Regions from separate parts of the Burkholderia lata genome, predicted to be linked through region 3. Evidence: predicted binding sites of a transcription regulator. Region 3 holds the regulator's gene; each other region holds the start of a gene.
What was found. Region 3 encodes LexA, which represses DNA repair genes until DNA is damaged. Its sites were predicted from a motif close to ACTGTATNNNNATACAGT; they were not measured.

Region 1 (4,931 bases), 1.4 Mb from region 3:
GGCCGGCTCGCGCCATACCAGCGCGGGTAGTACTGCCGCACGACCTCGCCGTCGAACCGCAACGCCCGGCAGCGGCCGAGCTGGAAAGGCGCTTCGTCGTGCACGCCGCCATGATCCGGCCCTTCGCCCCCCTCCTCGCGCACGTTCCACACATCACCGGCGAACGCCTGGATCGCTGCCGTCGGCAGCACGGCGCACAGTTCGGTGAGATGGGAGCAGCCTGCGACGCCGGCGAGCAGCCGGTTCGCGTTGCGGCGGAAATTGCGGAAGAGATTGAGCCCGATAAGGGCCCGATAGGCGGGAGAGGCGGATTGACAGTGACCGGGATAGGGAACCCATTCCGAAGACGCTTCGGCGTCGACGACATTGAGGTCACGATCGATAGTCACGCGCAGCCAGAGTTCGTGGATCGGCAGGCCCTGGGGCCGGATGCCCGACGCAAGCGCGACATCGCGCGGCTTGTGGTCGGTCAGGCAGGCTTCGATGTCCCACAAGCCGTCGCCGCGCTCGTACGCTTCCGCTCGGATTGCGCGTTGATGTCGCAACTGACGGGGCACGGGCTCGGATAGCGGCATGCTGGAGGTTGAGGCCGAAGAGGAAAACCCATGGATTTTAGCATATTGGGTATTTGAGACAGTTTGACGCGACGGCGGGTATTCCCGCCTGTCCGGAAGTGGTTGCATTGCAGCAAAATCGCGCGCCACGCGCGCGATCGGTGCGGTCAGTCGTCGATCAGGAAATCGTCGCCGACCTTCAGCAACTTCACGATGGTCGCACTCGAGAAGCCGCGTGCGGCGAGAAAGCGTGCCTGCTTCGCACGCTCGGCCGGCGTTTGCGGCAGTGCACCGAATTTCTTGCGCCAGACCGCTTGCGCACGCGCCCATTCGGTCTCGCGGAGCTGGGTATTCACTTCCTCGACGAGCGTGTCGCCCACCGCATGACGCTTCAGCTCGCTGACGATGCGCGCGACGCCCACACGCGACGCGCGACGATGCACGAGACTCTCCGCAAAGCGCGCATCGGATAGCCAGCCTTCCTGTTCCAGCGCATCGAGCACGGGGTCGACGGATTCGTCTTCGCCGACGTAAGGCGCGAGCTTGCGCGCGAGTTCGGTGCGGCTGTATTCGCGCCTGGACAGATAGCCGAGCGCGCGGCCTTTCAACGATCGCTGAGGCTTCGACGACTTGCGCTCGGTACCGCCCGGAGCGTCACCTGACGAAGCACTGGAAGAAGCACCCGACGCGCGACGTGTGCGGCGTGGATGCTGGCTGCTGCGCGTATAGACATCTTCCCTCGCCGGCGCCGATGCATCGGCTGCGCGATCGCCCGGGAAGCTGACACCGGAAACACGACGGCGGGAGCGGTCGTGCGCGTCGAACGATTCATCGTCGTCGAACGGATTGTCCGGTGCGGCAATCTCAAACGAAACGAGGGCATCGTCGGATGCCCTCGTCGCGGTGCGGTTCGCGGCATTGCTGCCCGCGCCCCGCCGATCGGCGCTCGAGGATCCGGTTCGCCGGCCGGAGCGGCCCGCCGTTTCGGGCGTGTCGCTCTCCTCCGGCTCGCCAGCCTGACCTCGGCGCCCGACCATCACTCTTCTTCGTCCATCGCCTCGGCTTCGTCCTGGCCTGCACCATCAGGCATGGCGACCACGCCAAGCGATTCGCGAATGCGGTTCTCGATCTCGCGTGCGATTTCCGGATTCTCGCGCAAGAATTCACGCGCGTTGTCCTTGCCCTGGCCGATCTTCTCGCCGTTGTAGCTGTACCAAGCGCCCGCCTTGTCGACGATCTTCGCCTGCACGCCGAGATCGATGATCTCGCCCTGACGCGAAATGCCTTCGCCATACAGGATGTCGAAGATCGCTTCGCGGAACGGCGGCGACACCTTGTTCTTGACGACCTTCACGCGGGTTTCGTTGCCGATCACCTCGTCGTTCTTCTTGATCGAGCCGATCCGGCGAATGTCGAGACGCACCGACGAGTAGAACTTCAGCGCGTTACCGCCCGTCGTGGTTTCCGGGTTGCCGAACATCACGCCGATCTTCATCCGGATCTGGTTGATGAAGATCACCAGGCAGTTCGTGCGCTTGATCGTGCCGGTCAGCTTGCGCAGCGCCTGCGACATCAGGCGGGCCTGCAGGCCCGGCAACGAATCGCCCATCTCGCCTTCGATTTCGGCCTTCGGCACGAGCGCCGCGACCGAGTCGATGACGATCATGTCGATCGAGCCCGAGCGCACCAGCGCGTCGGTGATTTCAAGCGCCTGCTCGCCGGTGTCCGGCTGCGAGATCAGCAGCTCCGGCACGTTCACGCCGAGCTTCGCTGCATATTGAACGTCGAGCGCGTGCTCGGCGTCGATGAACGCTGCGGTGCCGCCGATCTTCTGCAGTTCGGCAATGACCTGCAGCGTGAGCGTGGTTTTACCGGACGATTCCGGACCGTAGATTTCGACCACCCGGCCGCGCGGCAGGCCGCCGACGCCGAGCGCGATATCGAGACCGAGCGAGCCCGTGGACACGACCTGGATGTTCTCGGTCGCCTCGCCGTCGCCCATGCGCATGATCGAGCCCTTGCCGAACTGCTTTTCGATCTGGGCAAGCGCGGCGGCCAGCGCCTTGCTCTTCTCGGCGGTCATCCCGGAGCCCTTCTTGCTATCTTCCATGAATCGTCCTTTGCTATGATGAGCAGCGTCTGTTAGAGGCGCGCCCGCTTTCAAGCGCCGCCCACGAATGCAGACACTGTATAAAAAAACAGTGTTTTGTGCAAGCCCGCAATGCAGGCTACGTTGTACACGAATAACTTCGGAGACAGCCGGCCGGCGCAAACGCCCTGCCGGCCATCGGTCAGCACCATGCGAATTCTCATCGCGGAAGACGACAGCATACTCGCGGACGGCCTCACCCGGTCACTCCGCCAATCGGGCTATGCAGTCGACCACGTGAAGACCGGTGTCGACGCCGATACCGCGTTGTCGATGCAGACATTCGACCTGCTGATCCTCGATCTCGGGCTCCCGAAAATGCCAGGGCTCGACGTGCTCAAGCGCCTGCGCGCCCGCAATTCCAACCTCCCCGTGCTGATCCTGACGGCCGCCGACAGCGTCGACGAGCGCGTGAAGGGGCTCGACCTCGGCGCCGACGACTACATGGCCAAGCCGTTCGCGCTCAACGAGCTCGAAGCGCGCGTGCGCGCGCTGACCCGGCGCGGCGCGGGCGGCGGCCCGACCGTCGTGCGCCACGGCTCGCTCGCGTTCGACCAGGTCGGCCGGATCGCGTATGCGAACGATCACGTGCTCGACCTCTCCGCGCGCGAGCTCGGCCTGCTCGAGGTGCTACTGCAGCGGATCGGCCGGCTCGTGTCGAAGGAGCAGCTCGTCGACCATCTCTGCGAATGGGGCGAGGAAGTCAGCAACAACGCGATCGAAGTCTACGTGCACCGGCTGCGCAAGAAGATCGAACCCAGCGGTGTACGGATCTCGACCGTGCGCGGCCTCGGCTATTGCCTCGAGAAGGTCGCGCCCGCCGCGCCGGCCGACACGGCCGCGCCCCAGCCCGCGGTGGCCGGCACGCCGCTGCGCTGAACCCGGGCGTCGCCGCGATGGCCACGCCGGCCCATCCCCGCCACCCGACCGGCGCGCCGTCGTCGGCCGCCGACGAGGCGCGCGACGCGCGCTACGAGAACCCGTTCGCGCCGCCCGACGAAACCGATGCGCCCGAGGCACCGCGCCCGCGCTCGCTGTTCGGCGAGATCCTCGACTGGATGCTCGCCCCGCTGCTGCTGCTGTGGCCGATGAGCATCGCCGTCACCTATCTGGTCGCAAAGACGATCGCGAACGGCCCGTTCGATCGCGCGCTCGAAACCAACGCCTATGTGCTCGCCCGCCAGATTCACCCGGTGAACGGTGTCGCCGAGCTGACGCTGCCGGAGCAGACCCGTGACTTCCTGCGCGCGGACAACGTCGACAGTGTTTACTTCCAGGTACTCGGCACGCGCGGCGAGCTGGTCGCGGGCGAAGCCGACATGCCGCTGCCGCGCGACGAGGACCGCCCGCCGCCAGGCGTCGTGATGTTTCGCGACGACCTGCTGCGCGGCAACGACGTGCGCGTCGCGTATACGACGGTCGCGCTGCCGCAATCGGGCAGCCCGCAGCCCGTGCTCGTGCAGGTCGGCGAAACGCTGGACAAGCGCAACGCGCTCGCGAACGACATCATCAAGGGCGTGATCCTGCCGCAGTTCGTGATCCTGCCGCTCGCGATCCTGCTGGTCTGGTTCGGGCTGTCGCGCGGGCTCGCGCCGCTCAACGCGCTGCAGGCGCACATCCGCGCGCGGCGGCCCGACGACCTGTCGCCGGTCGAGGCGCAGCGCGCGCCGCCCGAGATCGAGCCGCTCGTCACGTCGTTCAACGACCTGCTCGCCCGTCTCGAACAGAACATGGCGCTGCAGAAGCGCTTCATCGCCGACGCCGCCCATCAGATGAAGACGCCGCTCGCGGGCCTGCGCACGCAGGCCGAGTTCGCGCTGCGCCACCCCGTCCCGCCCGACGTGCAGCGCTCGCTCGAGCAGATCGCGACGAGCTCCGAGCAGGCCGCGCGGCTTGTCACGCAACTGCTCGCACTCGCGCGCGCCGAGAACCGTGCGAGCGGGCTGACGTTCGAGCCGGTCGAGATCGCCGCGCTCGCGCGACGCGCGGTGCGCGACTGGGTGCAGGCCGCGCTCGCGAAACGGATGGATCTCGGCTACGAAGGCCCGCCGGACGATACGCCGCTCGACGTCGACGGCAATCCGGTGATGCTGCGCGAGATGCTCGGCAACCTGATCGACAACGCGATCCGCTATACGCCGGACGGCGGCCGCATCACGGTGCGCGTGCGCGCCGAGCCCGCGGCACGGCGCGTGCATCTCGAGGTCGAGGACACGGGGCCGGGCATC
Region 2 (4,931 bases), on a different replicon from region 3:
CAACCGCGCGCGCGATTGGCCTCGTCGTAGCCGACTTCACGGGGGTTGCTGACGTGCGGAAACGACTTGCTGCCCTGGTCGAGCATCTGCATCGGGTTCTTGCGCATCATGTCCATGCGCGCGTCGAACATCAGCGAGTTCAGTGCCTTGGTCGTGCTCGACGCGCTGCACGCGGGCGCCGATGCGGGCCACAACAGGTAGGCGCCCACCGCCAGCGCGGCAGCCAGGCCGCCGAAGCCGATCAGCATCTGCTTCTTCTTTTGCTCGCGCTGCATCGATGCGACCGTTTCGTTCCGACGCTGTTCGAACCGGGGCGGATCGATCTCCTCCAGCACCGTCAGCAGGACGATTTTCGCGTTGCCGCTCGCGTAGCGGCCGTCCAGCAGTTCATGCGTGGCTTTCGCCTCGGCTTCCGCCGTCGTGTAGCCCTCGGCGATCAGCCAGTCGAGCAGTTTGCGCACGGAATCGGTATCGGGAAACTCGGCCGGTGCATCCCTCAGACGCTGGGTGGCACGCGCCGCCTGCTCCTCCGTCAGATAACCGCCGGCTTCGAGTTCGATCAGCAGGACGGCGCGGTTGTCATCGATCGGTTCTGCCTGGCCCGGTTGTTCGAAAGTCATCGTTGTTGTTCTCCGTCGAGACCGATTCGCTGCGCGGGCCATGCCGGCCTATTGTGCAGACGAATCGCGTCGATCTCCGGAAACTACTTGATTCCGGCGCAGGTGTCGATACGCCCGCGCGTCGCTTTCTCGCGCGGGCCGGCCATGCATCATCCATGTTCGTGCGCCAGATGCGCCGCATACCCCACCTTCCCCGGTGCGATCTCGTCCTTCAGCGTCAACGCCGGAATCGCGTAATCGCCCGCGTTCTGCCGCCGGAACGGGATCGGCTGCGTGGTCCAAAGCGCATCCAGCCGCTTGCCGAGCGCCGCACGCGTTTCGTCGAAGCGCGCGTCGTTCATCTTCCCGGTGCGATAGATCACGAACGGCGGCAGCACGTCGAAGCCCGGGTAATACAGCATCCCGTGCTGGATCGGGAACAGCACGTCGTCGATCGGCCCGTTGATCCCGCGCGGGCTGTAATGCGATTCCCACCCGCCCGCCGTGACGATCACCATCGCGCGCTTGCCGGCAAACGAGCCTTCACCGTAGCGATCGCCCCAGTGCGTATCGGAATGCTCGCCGACACCGTACGCAAAACCGCAGGCATACACGCGCTCGAACCAGCCCTTCATGATCGCCGGCATCGAGAACCACCACAGCGGGAACTGCAGGATCACCGCATCGGCCCACCTCAGCTTGTCCTGCTCGCGCACGATGTCTTCGCGCTGCGTGCCGGATGCAAACGCGTGCTTCGAGTCGTTCGACGGATCGAAACGCGCATCCGGCTCGCGCCCGGTCAGGTCATCCGCATCAAACGCCGCCTTCCAGTTCATCGCATACAAGTCGGTCACCTGCACCGTGTGGCCGGCCGCTTCGAGATGCTCGACGGCAAAGTCGCGCAACGCGCCGTTCAGCGAGCGCGGTTCGGGATGGGCATAGACGATCAGCACGTTCATGTTCGGTACTCCGTTGATTGAATGACTGCAGGATGCCGTGACCAACGGTATATTTGAAATGAATTCCTGATATCCCAGGTATAGCCATGAATAATCTCAGACGACTCGATCTCAATCTGCTCGTCACGCTGGACGTGCTGCTCGCCGAGCACAACGTCACGCGCGCGGCCGAGAAACTGAACATGTCGCAGCCGTCGGTGAGCGTGCAGTTGCAGAAGCTGCGCGACCTGTTCGGCGATCCGCTGCTGCTGCCGGGGCCGCGTGGAATGCGGCCGACCGCGCGCGCGGAAGCGCTGCGCGAGCCGTTGCGCGAAGCGCTCGAAGCCGTCGAGCGTGCGGTCATTCCGGCCACGCCGTTCGATCCCGCGACCGCGACGAACACATGGCGCGTGGCCGCGACCGACTACGGCGAATCGACGATCGTGCTGCCCGCGCTGAGCACGCTGCGTTCGGCCGCGCCCGCCACACGGCTCGCCGTGGTCGAACTGGTACCGCCGCGCATCGAGCAGGATGCCGAACGAAATGGCATCGATCTCGCCTTCCATACGACCGAAGGGTCGCCGCCCGGCATGCGGCGCTTGCCGCTGTTCGCCGAGCGTTACGTGCTCATCGGCCGCGCCGGGCATCCGAAGCTGAAGCGGCGTCCGACGCTCGCACAGTTCGGCACGCTCGAGCACGTGATCGTGTCGCCCGACGGCGGCGGCTTCTTCGGCGTGACGGACGAAGCGCTCGCGAAGGTGGGTGCCACGCGGCGCGTCGTGCTGTCGGTGCCGCACTTCCTGTTCGTGATGTCGGCCGTGGCCAGCACCGATCTCGTCGCGATGCTGCCCGAGCGGCTGGTGCGCGACGTGCCCGCGCTGCGTGTCGTGGAAGCGCCGGTCGAGGTGCCCGGCTATGAAATGTCGATGCTGTGGCATGAACGCGTGCATCGCGATCCGGCGCATCGGTGGTTGCGGGAGACGATCGCGGCAGCGGTGTAGATCGGTCGACCGCCTGGCGCGGCCGCCCGCGTCGATCGCCATCGCACGAAATCCTTCATCCGGGGCTTGAAACCGCGCCGAACACTGTATATATTTACAGTGCTTTTGCACCATTTGACCCGAATTCCGTCATCCACAGACGAACGGACTTTTGTGAGGCGACCATGTTCCAGGCATCCGCATTCGATCCCGAGCAACCCGGCTTCAACCCCGTCCACTTCGAGCGCGCCGCGCAGCGGGCGGTCGTCGATCTGCAACGTGTCGCGGGCGGTCCCGCGCAGCGGGCGCTTGGCCTGCGGCGCCGCACCCATCCTGCGGCCGTCCGCACGATGAGCTGGCAGGCGCTGCTGAACGTCGAAGAGCTGGCATTCTCGAATGCCGGCTTCCTGAACCGCAACGAGCCGGCCGTCGTCGACGCGTTCATCCGGCTGCGCGACAGCCGCCTGGTCGCGGCAGACGTCGAGGAGCCGGTCGACTGGCGCCGCGACGATGACGACCTGCCGGCCATCTACCTGATCGTCAAGGCGATGCTCGACGCGGAAGAGGAAGAACGGGCCGAAGCGGCCTGAGCCGGATGATGACCGTTCGCGGTCACGGTCTGTCGGGGTAGCGCCGCCACGTTGCGTGGCGACGCGGCCAGCGCTGCGGCTCTTCCCGGTCCTGCGCCAGCGAATCGGTGCAGCGGACGGTGAGCCACGAACCGCCGTGCAGACGGATCACCGCCTCGCGCAGTACGTCCGAGTGCCCCCCGTTGCAGCGACCGCCCGTTACAGCCGTGCCGCGAGCCGTGAACCCTGATCGATTGCGCGCTTTGCGTCGAGTTCGGCCGCCAGTTCCGCGCCGCCGATCAGGTGCACCGAACGCCCGGCCGCCTGCAACGGCGCGAGCAACGCACGCTGCGGCTCCTGCCCCGTGCAGAGCACGATCGTGTCGGCTTCGATCAGCTCGTGATCGGTGCGCTGCTCACCGTACGACACGTGCAGGCCGCGCGCATCGATCAGTTCATAGTTCACGCCGCCGATCATTTTCACCTGCTTCATCTTCAGCGTCGCACGGTGAATCCAGCCGGTCGTCTTGCCGAGCCCCTTGCCGAGCGGCGCGGCCTTGCGCTGCAGCAGCGTCACTTCGCGCGCGGGCGCCGTCACCTGCGCACGCGTCACGCCGCCACGCGTCGCGGCCGGGTCGGTCACGCCCCACTCGGCCTTCCACTCGTCCAGATCGAGCGCCGGCGATTCGCCCTCCTGCACCAGGTACTCGGCGACATCGAAGCCGATCCCGCCCGCACCGACCACCGCGACACGCCGGCCGACCGGCTGCCTGCCCGCGAGCACGTCGATGTAGCTGAGCACGTTCGGCCCGTCCTGCCCCGGGATCTTCGGATCGCGCGGCGCCACGCCGGTCGCGAGCACGATCTCGTCGTAGCCGCCGGCGATCAGGTCGCTCGCGTCGACGCGGCGGTTCAGGTGCAGGTTCACGCCGGTCAGCTCGACCTGGCGGCCGAAGTAGCTCAGCGCTTCGTGAAACTCTTCCTTGCCGGGAACGCGCTTCGCCATGTTGAACTGGCCGCCGATCTCGGCCGCGCCGTCGAACAGGTCGACCTGATGGCCGCGCTGCGCGAGCACGGTCGAGCAGGCGAGCCCGGCCGGTCCCGCGCCGACCACCGCGATGCGCTTCGGCTGCGCGGCGGGCGTGTATTTCAGTTCCGTCTCGTGGCACGCGCGCGGATTCAGCAGGCACGACGCGATCTTGTTCTTGAATGCGTGATCGAGACACGCCTGGTTGCAGCCGATGCAGGTGTTGATCTCGTCGGCACGGCCCTGCGCGGCCTTGACCACGAACTCGGCATCGGCAAGCAGCGGGCGGGCCATCGACACCATGTCCGCGCAGCCGTCCGCGAGGATCTGCTCGGCCACTTCGGGACGGTTGATCCGGTTGGTCGTCACGAGCGGAATGCCGACCTCGCCCTTCATCTTCTTCGTCACCCACGCGAACGCGCCGCGCGGCACCGACGTTGCGATCGTCGGCACACGCGCCTCGTGCCAGCCGATCCCCGTGTTGATGATCGTCGCGCCCGCGCGCTCGACGGCCTTCGCGAGCTGCACGGTTTCGCTCCAGTCGCTGCCGTCCGGAATCAGGTCCAGCATCGACAGCCGGTAGATCAGGATGAAATCGCGGCCGACCGCTTCGCGCGTGCGCTCGATGATCTCGATCGGCAGCCGGATGCGGTTCTCGTACGAACCGCCCCACTGGTCGGTGCGCTTGTTCGTATGCATCGAGATGAACTGGTTGATCAGGTAGCCTTCAGAGCCCATGATCTCGACGCCGTCATACCCGGCTTCCCGCGCAAGCTTCGCGCAGCGGACGAACGCGCGGATCTGCCGCTCGACGCCGCC
Region 3 (4,931 bases):
CGAGCACGATGCCCGGCACCGCGAAGATGATCTGCACGTCGTGATCCTGCAGCCACGGCCCGAGCCAGCCCTGCGCACCGAACAGCAGCACGTACACGAGGCCCGAGATCACCGGCGACACCGAGAACGGCAGGTCGATCAGCGTCGTCAGCAGCGCCTTGCCGCGGAATTCGAATTTCGCGATCGCCCACGATGCGCACACGCCGAACACGAGGTTCAGCGGCACGGCGATCGCGGCGACGGTCAGCGTCAGCTTGATCGCCGACCACGCATCGGGATCGGCCAGCGATTCGAGATAGAAACCGACGCCCTTTCTCAGCGCCTCGACGAACACCGCGGCGAGCGGCACGACGAGGAAGAACGCGAGGAACGCCAGCGCGATGCCCGTGAGCAGCCAGCGCACGACGCGCGACTCGCTGACGGGGTCGAGCCGCTTCGCGGCACGCCCTTGCGCGGCCGGCGACGGGGTTTTCAGCACGACGGTGGCCTCCTGGCTCATTGCTGGCCTCCTGCCGGGATGGCGGTGACGGCGGTGACGGTGGCGGGCGCGGGACCGCTCGCGCCCTTGCTCGTGCGGCGCTGCAGATACCACTGCAGCGTGTTGATCAGCAGCAGCATCAGGAACGACACGACGAGCATCACGACCGCCAGCGCAGTCGCGCCCGCATAGTCGTACTGCTCAAGCTTCGTGATGATGAGCAGCGACGTGATCTCGGATTTCATCGGCACGTTGCCGGCGATGAAGATCACCGAGCCGTATTCCCCGAGCGCGCGCGCGAACGCGAGTGCGAACCCTGTGAGGAGCGCCGGCAGCACGGCCGGCAGGACGACACGGCGGAACGTCAGCCAGCGCGACGCGCCGAGGCACGCGGCGGCCTCTTCCTGCTCGCGCTCGAAATCCTCGAGCACCGGCTGCACCGTGCGCACGACGAACGGCAGCCCGATGAAGGTCAGCGCGACCAGCACGCCGGCCGGCGTGAACGCGATCTTGATGCCGAGCGGCGCGAGATACTGGCCGACCCAGCCGTTGGTCGCGTAAACGGCCGCGAGCGAAATGCCGGCGACCGACGTCGGGAGTGCAAACGGCAGGTCGACGATCGCATCGACGAGCCGCTTGAACGGGAACGTGTAGCGCACGAGCACCCACGCGACGAGAAAGCCGAACACGGCGTTGATCAGCGCGCCGCCGAGGGCGGAAAGGAACGTCAGCCGGTACGACGCGAGCACGCGCGGCGACGTGACGGCGGTGACGAACTGATCCCACGACAGCGTCGCGGTCTTCAGGAACGTGGCGGCGAGCGGTATCAGCACCACGAGGCTCAAATAGGCCACCGTGATGCCTAGCGTCACGCCGAAACCGGGCAGCGCGCTCGGCTTTCGAAAGGTGTACGTCGTCATCGGATGCTCTTGCTGGGTCGATGCTGCTCATGGGTCCGACGCAAACGCCGGCGCAGTGAATCGCGCCGGCGGGCCGTCGGGGATGCGGCGCGCTGTCGTGGCGCGCCGCTGTCGTTATGGCGTTACTGCGGCTTGTAGATCGAATCGAACACGCCGCCGTCCGCGAAATGCGTCTTCTGCGCATTCGTCCAGCCGCCGAAGGTATCGTCGACCGTGTACAGCTTCAGCTTCGGGAACTGCTTCGTCAGCTCCGCCGGCACGTTTTTCGAGCGCGGCCGGTAGTAGTTGCGCGCCGCGATCTCCTGGCCCTGCGGGCTGTACAGGAAGTTCAGGTAGGCATCGGCCAGCTTGCGCGTACCCTTCTTGTCGACCACCTTGTCCACCACCGCGACGGGCGGCTCGGCCAGGATGCTCACCGACGGCACGACGATCTCGAACTTGTCGGTACCGAATTCCTTGACCGACAGGAATGCCTCGTTTTCCCAGGCGATCAGCACGTCGCCAATCCCGCGCTGCACGAAGCTCGTGGTCGCGCCGCGCGCGCCCGAATCGAGCACGCCTGCGTTCTTGTAGAGCTTCGTGACGAATTCCTTCGCCGTCTGCTCGTTGCCGCCCGGCTTGTGCACCGCGTATGCCCATGCGGCCAGGTAGTTCCAGCGCGCGCCGCCCGACGTCTTCGGATTCGGCGTGACGATCGAGATGCCCGGCTTGGTCAGGTCGTCCCAGTCCTTGATCCCCTTCGGATTGCCCTTGCGCACCAGGAACACGATCGTCGACGTGTACGGCGACGCGTTGTCGGGCAGGCGCTTCTGCCAGTCCTTGTTGACGAGCCCCTTGTTCGCGAGCGCGTCGATGTCGTACGCCAGCGCCAGCGTGACGACGTCGGCCTGCAGGCCGTCGAGCACCGAGCGCGCCTGCGCGCCCGAACCGCCGTGCGACTGCTTGAAGTTGACGGTCTCGCCCGTCTTCGCCTTCCACTCCTTGCCAAACGCCTGGTTGAAGTCCTGATACAGCTCGCGCGTCGGGTCGTACGACACGTTCAGGAAGGTCGTATCGGCCTGCGCGTGCGTCGCGACGCCCAGCGCCGCCGCCGCGCCCAGCGCGAGTGTTGCGATCAGGCGGCCCACTCCGCCCACCAGCCCCGTGTTGCGCTTGCCCATCCTTGGTTCTCCAGTGTTGTCGGTATTGCGATGTCGGGCCAGTCTAACGAACGGGTTACATGATTAAAAATAATCGTTCCTCATTTTTTAATACTCAAAAGTGCTAACGCAGACGGAATGGACGGTTGCGGCAGATAAACCGGCGTCAGGACGTCGCGAAATCGCGCCGGAACCGGCGTGATCGCGTCGAACCTCACGTAACACTTGAAATTCCCGAACTACTGTATAAAAATACAGCTCACTGTCTATCCATACAGTTAAGCCATGACCAAACTCACCGCCCGTCAGCAGCAAGTTTTCGACTTGATCCGTCGCGCGATCGAGCGCTCCGGATTCCCGCCCACCCGTGCCGAGATCGCGGCCGAACTGGGCTTCAGCTCGCCGAATGCGGCCGAGGAGCACCTGCGTGCGCTCGCACGCAAAGGTGTGATCGAGCTGGCCGCCGGCGCGTCGCGCGGTATCCGCCTGCTCGGCATCGACGACGCCCCGCACCAGTTCACGCTGCCGCACGCCGGCCTGATGCAGCTGTCGCTGCCCCTCGTCGGCCGCGTGGCAGCCGGTAGCCCGATCCTCGCGCAGGAGCACATCTCGCAGCATTACGCGTGCGATCCCGCGCTGTTCACCAGCAAGCCCGACTACCTGCTGAAAGTGCGCGGCCTGTCGATGCGCGACGCCGGCATCCTCGACGGCGACCTCCTCGCCGTGCAGAAGCGCACGGAAGCGAAGGACGGCCAGATCATCGTTGCGCGTCTCGGCGACGACGTCACGGTCAAGCGCCTGATGCGCCGGCCCGGCGGCCTCGAGCTGATCGCGGAGAACCCGGATTACGAAAACATCTTCGTCAAGGCCGGCAGCGCGGAATTCGCGCTGGAAGGCATCGCCGTCGGGCTGATCCGCTCGGGCGAACTCTGACATTCCGTCTCGCTGAGGAGAACATCATGGAACGCCTTGCCCGTCTGCTGCCTTTCCGTCAATTCGGTCGCCTGCGTCATCTGCGCGGCCGCACGCCCTGCGCACCGCTGTCCGCGGCGGCGCCTGTGCAAGAAGAAGTCGCAGTCGAACGGCAGGCGTCCCTGCTGCCGTCGGCGCTGCCCGCTTTCGCGCGGGTATCGCTGAACGCCGGCCTGAATCACGCCGAACCCGCGCGCCGCGCGCCGGTGCGCGTCTATCACGGCCGTTCGCGCCTGATCATGGTCGGCACGATCGACGCCGTGTGCCGGATGATCGATCACTGCATCGCAGAGGAACGATCGGCCACGCCAGGCGGTCTCTGATTGCGGAACATCCCCGCACCGGAGGCAACGTGACCGGATCTTCGGGCCGCAAATGGCGGCTCAAGCCCCTGTTGATCGTCGTGCTGGCCGTCGCCATCATTGCGGCGATCGGTTATGCCTACGCGTCGCCGTACGTCGCGCTCGGTCGCCTGAAATCGGCGATCGATGCGCGCGATGCGCAGGCGATCAGTGAATATGTCGATTTCCCGTCGCTGCGCATCAGCCTGAAGCAGCAGGTCACGGAAGAGTTGATGCGCCGGATCGACGCGGTGAAGAAGAACAATCCGTTCGCGGTGATCGGCGCATTGATCGGGTCCGCACTGATCGGCCCGCTGGTCGATGCGTACGCCACCCCGGAGGGCGTAGCCGCGCTGATGAGCGGCTTGCCGCCGCGTGGCAATCCGGGCGAGCGTCCACCTGAATGGTCGAATCTGCCGCCAGGCAGCAATGCCCCGGGCAACACGCCGGCCGCACCCGCTGCCAATCCGGCTCCGGCAAGCGCGGCCGCTTCGGGCAGCAACACGGCCACCGCGGCTGCATCATCGCAACCACCCGCCGCTGCCGCACCGGCCAGTGCGGTCGATGCAACGCATGCGCCGCACCAGCAGCAAACCAGTGCCGGCTACCGGAATATCGATGAATTCGTCGTGACCTACCAGCGCAGTGCCGACGGCACGCGCTATGCGGCGATCTTCCACCGCTTCGGCCTGTTCTCGTGGAAGTTGTCCGCGATCGACCTGCACGCTTGACATGCCTTGACTGGCCGCGGTCGGCGCCCGCACCACGGACGTGGCACGACGCCTGACCGGCGCGATTCGCCGGTCAGGCAGTCATCGCATCATTGGGTCATTTGCCGTTCGCCGTGGCCGCTTCGCGCTCGCGCGCGATTTCGGCCTTCTGCTCCTGCGCCGACGAACACGCAACCAGAATGCTGCAATTCACGCGATCGAGCAGTTGCGTATTGCCCGAGCCCATCCACCATCTCGACAGCCCGCTGCGGCACCGATGGCCGACGACGACGAGGTCGGCTTGCAGCTCCGTCGCGAGATTCGCGATTTCGTCGATCGGATAGCCGAACGCGAAATGGCCTTCGGCCTGC

Region 1: a site for LexA is predicted at 2,740-2,757, ahead of recA (recombinase RecA). Genes of this name have one in related genera too.
Region 2: a site for LexA is predicted at 2,622-2,639, ahead of BCEP18194_RS34400 (DUF2471 family protein). Genes of this name have one in related genera too.

Annotation. Positions count from the first base shown of each region.
Region 1 is NC_007510.1:3,107,315-3,112,245, forward strand. It holds gene BCEP18194_RS20070 (DUF2889 domain-containing protein) at 1-575, opposite strand, end outside; gene recX (recombination regulator RecX) at 722-1,591, opposite strand; gene recA (recombinase RecA) at 1,591-2,664, opposite strand; gene BCEP18194_RS20085 (response regulator transcription factor) at 2,854-3,582, shown strand; gene BCEP18194_RS20090 (sensor histidine kinase) at 3,600-4,931, shown strand, end outside.
Region 2 is NC_007511.1:2,661,791-2,666,721, forward strand. It holds gene BCEP18194_RS34385 (hypothetical protein) at 1-620, opposite strand, end outside; gene BCEP18194_RS34390 (NAD(P)H-dependent oxidoreductase) at 770-1,558, opposite strand; gene BCEP18194_RS34395 (LysR family transcriptional regulator) at 1,645-2,538, shown strand; gene BCEP18194_RS34400 (DUF2471 family protein) at 2,703-3,107, shown strand; gene BCEP18194_RS34405 (NADPH-dependent 2,4-dienoyl-CoA reductase) at 3,306-4,931, opposite strand, start outside.
Region 3 is NC_007510.1:1,727,337-1,732,267, reverse strand. It holds gene cysW (sulfate ABC transporter permease subunit CysW) at 1-499, opposite strand, end outside; gene cysT (sulfate ABC transporter permease subunit CysT) at 496-1,398, opposite strand; gene BCEP18194_RS13825 (sulfate ABC transporter substrate-binding protein) at 1,521-2,558, opposite strand; gene lexA (transcriptional repressor LexA) at 2,823-3,470, shown strand; gene BCEP18194_RS13815 (hypothetical protein) at 3,497-3,832, shown strand; gene BCEP18194_RS13810 (DUF2939 domain-containing protein) at 3,862-4,581, shown strand; gene BCEP18194_RS13805 (universal stress protein) at 4,679-4,931, opposite strand, start outside.